Regions from separate parts of the Faecalibacterium sp. AF28-13AC genome, predicted to be linked through region 1. Evidence: riboswitches for the same ligand, from Rfam matches in the RefSeq annotation. Region 1 holds a riboswitch; each other region holds the start of a gene.

Region 1 (2,259 bases):
GTGCGTCGGGCCACAGCCTTTTCCAATCGCAAGGGAGTGTTCGATTGCCGTTGTGACATAAGCCTTTGCCGCTTCGACAGCAAGCGGAATACTTTTTCCCTTTGCAAGCTGGGAAGCGATTGCAGAAGAAAAGGTACAGCCTGTCCCATGAGTATTTTTCGTATCAATGCGGGCTGTTTCAAAGTGGTGGAAATTTTCTCCATCAAATAGGACATCAACGGCATTTCCTATATGATGTCCGCCCTTGACAACAATCGCCTTACAACCCATGGCATATATTTTTCTTGCGGCAGCCTCCATATCTGAAACTGTGGAAATCTGCATATCCGCTATTTTCTCTGCCTCTGGAATATTTGGAGTAAGCACATCGGCCAGTGGAATTACAGTGTCTATCAAGGTGGAAACCGCCGCAGGATTCATCAATGGGCAGCCATTTTTGGCATACATAACCGGGTCGATTACAATATTTTGTGGCTTATATTGTAATAGTTTCATTGCCACTGCTTTCATACATTCTGGCGTAGAAAGCATACCAATCTTTACTGCGTTCACTTCAATATCTTCAAACACGGCATCAATCTGTTTTGCAATCATATCCGGGGTAATATCTTGGATGTCGATAACGCGGCTGGTGTTCTCTGCAACAACAGAAACAATAACACTCATTCCAAATACGCCGTGAGCAGAAAAAGTTTTCAAATCAGCCTGAATACCTGCACCTCCGCTGCAATCTGATCCGGCAATGGACAATACTTTTTTCATTTTGCATTTTCCTCCATTCTCTCGTTCCGATAGGCCATCTTCCAAAAAGCAAGCTCTAACAAACTTGCTTTTTCAAAAATATCAGCCAGATACTTTTTATTTGCTACTGATAACCCGGCACATTTATGCTCTGCAAAAGCAGACCATTCTTTGCAGCTTTCTGCATATTGTTCATCCGCATAATCTTTGATAAAGTCCCAATATCTTGACTGTCTGCTTGTAGGAACAGCCGCCAATTTTCGGAATATATAGCTGTAACTTAGCATACAGGGAAGAACCGCCATTAAAATTTCTTCATTCTTTCCATGTGACGCAATCTCAAACATGAAATCAATGTAATTTTGATTTTCAGGCAGAGGAGCGATCAGTTCAATATCATTATCCGTCATGCAAAATTGCTTTAGATAATCCAGGCGCACTTCTGATTCCGTATCATTTACAAAATTCAGCATGGAATAGTAAAGCTGAATTTCTCTTAATGTATCAGCATGAAAAATTGCCTTGCCGTATATACGGGCATAGTTTTTCAGATAGATACTATCCTGAATCATATATCTTTTGAATTTTTCAAGAGGTAGCTTTCCAGTTTGCACTTCCTGCACAAATGGGGTAGCTGCACATTCTTCCCAAATGGGAATGTTGTGGGTTAAGATGTCTTTCATAAATGCCATGTTTGATCCTCCTAAGATAAAAAAATAGAGCCTCTAAAACAATTAGAAGCTCTTTCAGACGCAATACGAGCGTAAGAAATTGCTTCCCTACGCCGGTATTAGCCGACAGGTCCAGAGGTCAGGTCTTACCTTTTTCAACTTGTTCAGTTCCCTCGCAAACACATATCATATCTTATTCAATTAAAAAAGGACATTCCCAAAACAGAGAATGTCCAAAAAATACGAATCTGTATTCTTTAGCTCCCTGCGTTGGTATTAGCCAACAGGTTCAAAGGGTCAGGTTTTAACCTTCTCAACTACAAGGTAGTCCCCCTGCTTGAATATCATTATAGTTAGAAAGTCCCCAAAAGTCAAGTCTACGCATTTAGGACGGTAAAAGTCCACGGAAATCAAAGGTTTTTCCGCATGGTCGGCTAGATAAAGTTATCCTGTTCCCCTCAAAACGAGGTTCTAAATGCGGGAAAACGGACAAAAAAGGAGAGACAGATGTGGAGGATTTGACACCTTTTCGCCGACGTTTTTTATCACTGGGTTACAGTAAGGGGCTAATGTATCCTAAAATAATAGCTTTGTTTTATCCCTCAATAGAATTTGTGGCATCTAATTTTTCATAAATATTTTGGATATGATTATGGTGCGGTATATAAAGAGAGAAAAACGCACCGAATACAGAGCCGATAGGCATACTGTATCCGGTGCGTTGTAAATTTTTAACCTTTCAGATAGTAATGCACATAGGCATTATAATCTCGATGCCGGGTGACTAACCGCAGCCAGATATAAAAGTGGGCAGTTTCCGAATACAAATTGAATTCGGTGGGCTCGC
Region 2 (2,259 bases), on a different contig from region 1:
GGGAGGAATAGCGGATGCCCTGCTCGCTGATGCGGGCAAAAGCGGGCTGCAGGGCGGTCATCAGCTCGGTCTTGAGCTGGCCGTCCAGCGCGTCGCGGGTGTAGGCGTTTTCCACATTTCCGCAGACGTTGGTGTAAAACAGGATGGGGTTGACGATGCGGTAGCTGTACTCGCCAAAGCAGCGGATGGCGATGTCGAGGTCGATGCCGGCGCGCTGGTCCACCACCCGGAAGGGCACCGGGTTGGGGGTGCCGTACTTGTTGCCCACCAGCTCCTTGGTGTTGATGTAGTAGATGCGCTGGTCGGCGGCGGCCTGCCCGCCAAAGCCGAACCGCTTGCCCATCTCGGCAAAGACGCCGTCGATGTCCTTCAGCCCGCCGCTGAGCAGGGAGGGCTGGGTGCCGGTGCTGTAGGTGTACTCGCCCGGCTCGGCGCACAGCTCCACCACTTTGCCCTGCTCTACGATCAGGGCGCACTGGCCCTCCGCCACGGCCACGACGGAGCCGTCGGAGATGATGTTCTCATTGCCGTGCTTGTTGGCAGAGCGACGGTCGGTGCGCTTCTGCCCCTTGACGGCCAGCACTTCGGCCGGGAGGGCATCGCAATAGAAAAACTCTTTCCACTGGTCGGCCATCACGCCGGAGGCCGCGTTCATTGCAGCTTTTACAAGACCCATATTCCAAATCTCCTTTGAAGTGGTTTCGGTTGCGGAATTACCCTTAGTATAGCACAGAAGCACTGCAAAAGGAAACTGCCTCTTGCAATTTTGGCACGATGGGTGTAGAATACTCCCGACAACAAAATACAGGGGAGCTCGTCATGCGGGCTGAGAGGAAGTGCTCAAACTTCGACCCTTTTACCTGATGCGGATAATGCCGCCGTAGGAAGTCATCACGATGCGTTTTCACAGGGGCTTCCGCAGAGGGAGCTCCTGTTTTTGTTTTCTGCCGCAGCCGCCTTGTGGGCGGCTCCGGGCCGAGGGGGAGCGCCCTGGGCCTTGAATCGACGCGATGGGAAGCCGTGTTCCGGCGTGAGAGGAGACCAGAAAGTCTCGACCGCTTTGCAATAGGAGGAATCCTCATGAAAGCACTCTCTACGAAAAAGCTGGCTCTGGCCGGGATGCTCTGCGCCCTGGCCGTTGTGGGCAGCGTGTTCAGCTTCCCCATTTTTGGCAGCAAATGCGCCCCGGTGCAGCACATGGTCAACATCCTGTGCGCTGTGCTGCTGGGCCCCTACTACGGCATCGGCGTGGCCTTCGTGGCCTCGCTGCTGCGCAACCTGCTGGGCCTGGGCAGTCTGATGGCCTTCCCCGGCAGCATGTTCGGTGCCCTGCTGTGCGGCATCGTCTACCACAAGACCGAAAAGCTGCTGCCCACTCTGGTGGGTGAGGTGTTCGGCACCTCCATCCTGGGCGGGCTGTGCGCCTACCCGGTGGCCATCCTGCTGATGGGCAAGAGCGCGGGCGATATCGCATTCTATGCCTACATCGTGCCCTTCCTCGTCTCGACCGCAGGCGGTGCGGTCATTGCAGGTGTGCTGCTGGCCGCGCTGCAGCGCTCCGGCGCTTTGCGCTCCATGCAGACCAGCCTGAGCTGAGGAGGGCACCGTGACAGCGTTTGGAGCTCTTTTCGACCGGGTGCGGGAAACCTCGCCCCTCGTCCACTGCATCTCGAATCTCGTCAGCGCCAACGACTGCGCTAACATCGTGCTGGCGGCCGGGGCGTCGCCCATCATGGCGGATGACCCGGAGGAGGTGGAGGAGATCACGGCGCTGAGCCGGGCCCTCTGCCTGAGTCTGGGCACCCCGAACCCCCGCAAGGCCGAGGCCATGGTCAAAGCGGGCCGCACCGCCGCCCGGCTGGGCCTGCCGGTGGTCTTTGACCCGGTGGGCGTGGGCGCATCGCAGTTCCGCCAGAGCATCGCGGCCGAGGTGCTGCGGGAAGTGCCCGTCACCGTGCTGCGGTGCAACGCCTCGGAGCTGCAGGCGCTGAGCGGGCTTGCGCAGGTCTCACGCGGGGTGGATGCCGGCAAGACCCTGCCGCCGGAGGCCCTGCGGCCGCTGGCCGAGCAGTTTGCCGCGCAGCACCACTGCGTCGCGGCAGTGACCGGGGCCGAGGACATCGTGACGGACGGGAAGACGACCCACATCCTCCGCAACGGCACCCCGCTGCTGCGGCGTGTGACCGGGGCGGGCTGTATGTTGTCGGTCCTGACGGCGGCTTTCGTGGGGGCCAACCCCGACTGCCCGCTGGCCGCGGC
Region 3 (2,259 bases), on a different contig from region 1:
TGACGACCAAGTTCGCACAAAGCGAACTTGATTCCTCAAAGCAAAAGGCAGGATACCACCGTCATAGTGATACCCTGCCTTTGCTCGTTTAACGCTCTGTGTAGTCCTTCCGCAGAATTTCCGATAAACAAAAAACGTACCCGAACCCTTTCTCGTAAAGAATCGGGTTCGAGTACGAACTGTATGGTGGAGAATACCGGGATCGAACCGGTGACCTCTTGCATGCCATGCAAGCGCTCTCCCAGCTGAGCTAATCCCCCACATGTTTGGTTTCGTGTCTTGCGACGTGAGTTATTATACCAGCAGGAAGGGACGCTGTCAACACTTTTTTCGAATTTCCTGCGAAGTTTTTGCAGAGAAAAGCGCCCCGGCGGGCGGTGGACCTGCCGGGGCGCGATGGTGCGTGAAAAATCAGGCCTTGGTGTACTGGCGGTCGAAGATCTGCGGGGCCACCTTGATGAGCAGCACAGCGGCCACCACGGTGAGCAGGGTCTCCGGCAGCATGTAGCTGGCATTGTAGACCAGGCTGTAGGTCCAGGCACTCAGGCCCTCGTTCAGGTTGCCCCAGACGAGCACACCGGAGAGGAAGCTGCACAGGAAGCGCAGCACACCGGCCATAAAGGTGCCGAAAGCCACGCCGACCATCCGGTTTTTGAAGGGGCGGGCAAACAGCTCAGCCGTGCCCAGCGCCATGAAGGCGATGAGGTAGTCCAGCAGGACTTCGCCCAGGAAGTACAGGAAGGTGGGCGTCGGGGGTGCCCAGAAGCCCAGCAGCATTTGCAGGCAGCCGTTGACCAGGCCGGTGAACAGGCCCCACTTGACGCCATGGCGGAAGGACACCAGCACAAAGGGCAGCATGCTCAGCAGGGTGACGCTGCCGCCGTTGGGCATGGTGAAGATCTTGATGTTCGACAGCACGGTGCCGATGGCGATCATCAGGGCGCACTCCACCAGAATGCGGGTCTTGGAATAGGAATTCGACATTTTGGATTCGCTCCTCTAAAAATATAGTACACAAAAACAAAATACGCCTGCGATCAGCAGGCGTAGAGGCTTCGTTTGTGAAAGATGGGAACATTCCGCAAACTACCTACGCCGGCATTACCCGGATCAGGTTCAAGGGTACTCCGCAGTGCGCGGATCTCAGCCTTTCGGCGCCCCTGTTTTCATGTCCGTCTCCCAGTATAGTCGTCCGACGCCAAAAGTCAAGCCCCGGCGGGCATATTGCGCCCCTCTGCCTCATATTTTTTACCAAGGAGTCTTGCGGAGGAGGGGACAGGGCATGAAAGTGGAACCGGAACAGCGGGCTGCACTGCTGGGGGAGTACATCGCAAAAAACAGCGCAACAGTGCGGACCGCAGCGCGGGCGTTCGGGTGCAGCAAATCCACCGTGCACAAGGATGTTTCGTCCCGGCTGCGGCGGGTGGACCCCGACTTATTCCAGCGGGTGCAGGCAGTGCTGGCCCGGAACAAGGCCGAGCGGCATCTGCGGGGCGGAGCGGCCACCCGCCGGAAATACGGCAAAAAATAAGAGCGGCGGCGCATCCTTATATATAGGTTGTATAAGGGTGTGCCGCTTTTGCTGCTATTTGCTGCGGAATTGTTCCAGCGCGGCCTTTTCGAGCCGGCTGACCTGCGCCTGGCTGATGCCGATCTCCCGCGCCACCTCCATCTGCGTTTCGCCCTTGAGGTAGCGCAGCTCCATGATCCGCTTTTCGCGCGGGGTCAGGGACGCGACGGTCTCCCGGAACTGCAGGCCGCTGATCCAGCTGTCCTCGCCGTCGGGGTCACGCACCTGGTCGATGACATACATGGCGTCGCCGCCGTCGGTATAGAGCGGCTCCTCAAGGCTGAGCGGTTCCACCACCGACTCCAGCGCCGCCGTCACCTCCCGGCGGGACAGGCCCGCCTGCTGCGCGATCTCGTTCACCGTAGGCTCCCGGCCCAGCTGCTTTTCCAGCCTCTCCCGCGCCTGCATGGCTTTGTAGGCCGTATCCCGCAGCGACCGGCTGACCCGCAGGGCGTTGTTGTCCCGCAGAAAGCGGCGGATCTCGCCGATGATCATCGGGACGCCGTAGGTGGAGAACCGCACGTTCTGGGCCGGGTCAAAGTTGTCAATGGCCTTGATCAGCCCGATGCAGCCTACCTGAAACAGGTCGTCGAGATTCTCGCCTCGCTGGGCGAACCGCTGTACCACGCTGAGTACCAGCCGCAGGTTGCCCTCGATCATCTGCTGGCGGGCGGCGGCGTCGCCCGCAT

Evidence for each region. Region 1 has a riboswitch for thiamine pyrophosphate ahead of DWY95_RS03825 (TenA family protein). Riboswitches for the same ligand answer to the same signal wherever they lie in the genome.
Region 2: another riboswitch for thiamine pyrophosphate. It lies ahead of thiW (energy coupling factor transporter S component ThiW); the one in region 1 lies ahead of DWY95_RS03825 (TenA family protein).
Region 3: another riboswitch for thiamine pyrophosphate. It lies ahead of thiT (energy-coupled thiamine transporter ThiT); the one in region 1 lies ahead of DWY95_RS03825 (TenA family protein).

The regions. Positions count from the first base shown of each region.
Region 1 is NZ_QUFG01000002.1:270,219-272,477, forward strand. Features, by position in the region: gene thiD (bifunctional hydroxymethylpyrimidine kinase/phosphomethylpyrimidine kinase) at 1-762, opposite strand, end outside; gene DWY95_RS03825 (TenA family protein) at 759-1,433, opposite strand; TPP riboswitch at 1,500-1,597, opposite strand; TPP riboswitch at 1,658-1,757, opposite strand; gene DWY95_RS03830 (hypothetical protein) at 2,144-2,259, opposite strand, start outside.
Region 2 is NZ_QUFG01000011.1:39,354-41,612, reverse strand. Features, by position in the region: gene DWY95_RS13950 (SPFH domain-containing protein) at 1-676, opposite strand, end outside; TPP riboswitch at 797-904, shown strand; gene thiW (energy coupling factor transporter S component ThiW) at 1,081-1,596, shown strand; gene thiM (hydroxyethylthiazole kinase) at 1,607-2,259, shown strand, end outside.
Region 3 is NZ_QUFG01000013.1:8,065-10,323, forward strand. Features, by position in the region: tRNA gene DWY95_RS14665 (tRNA-Ala) at 185-260, opposite strand; gene thiT (energy-coupled thiamine transporter ThiT) at 412-984, opposite strand; TPP riboswitch at 1,071-1,172, opposite strand; gene DWY95_RS14675 (sporulation transcriptional regulator SpoIIID) at 1,283-1,531, shown strand; gene sigG (RNA polymerase sporulation sigma factor SigG) at 1,586-2,259, opposite strand, start outside.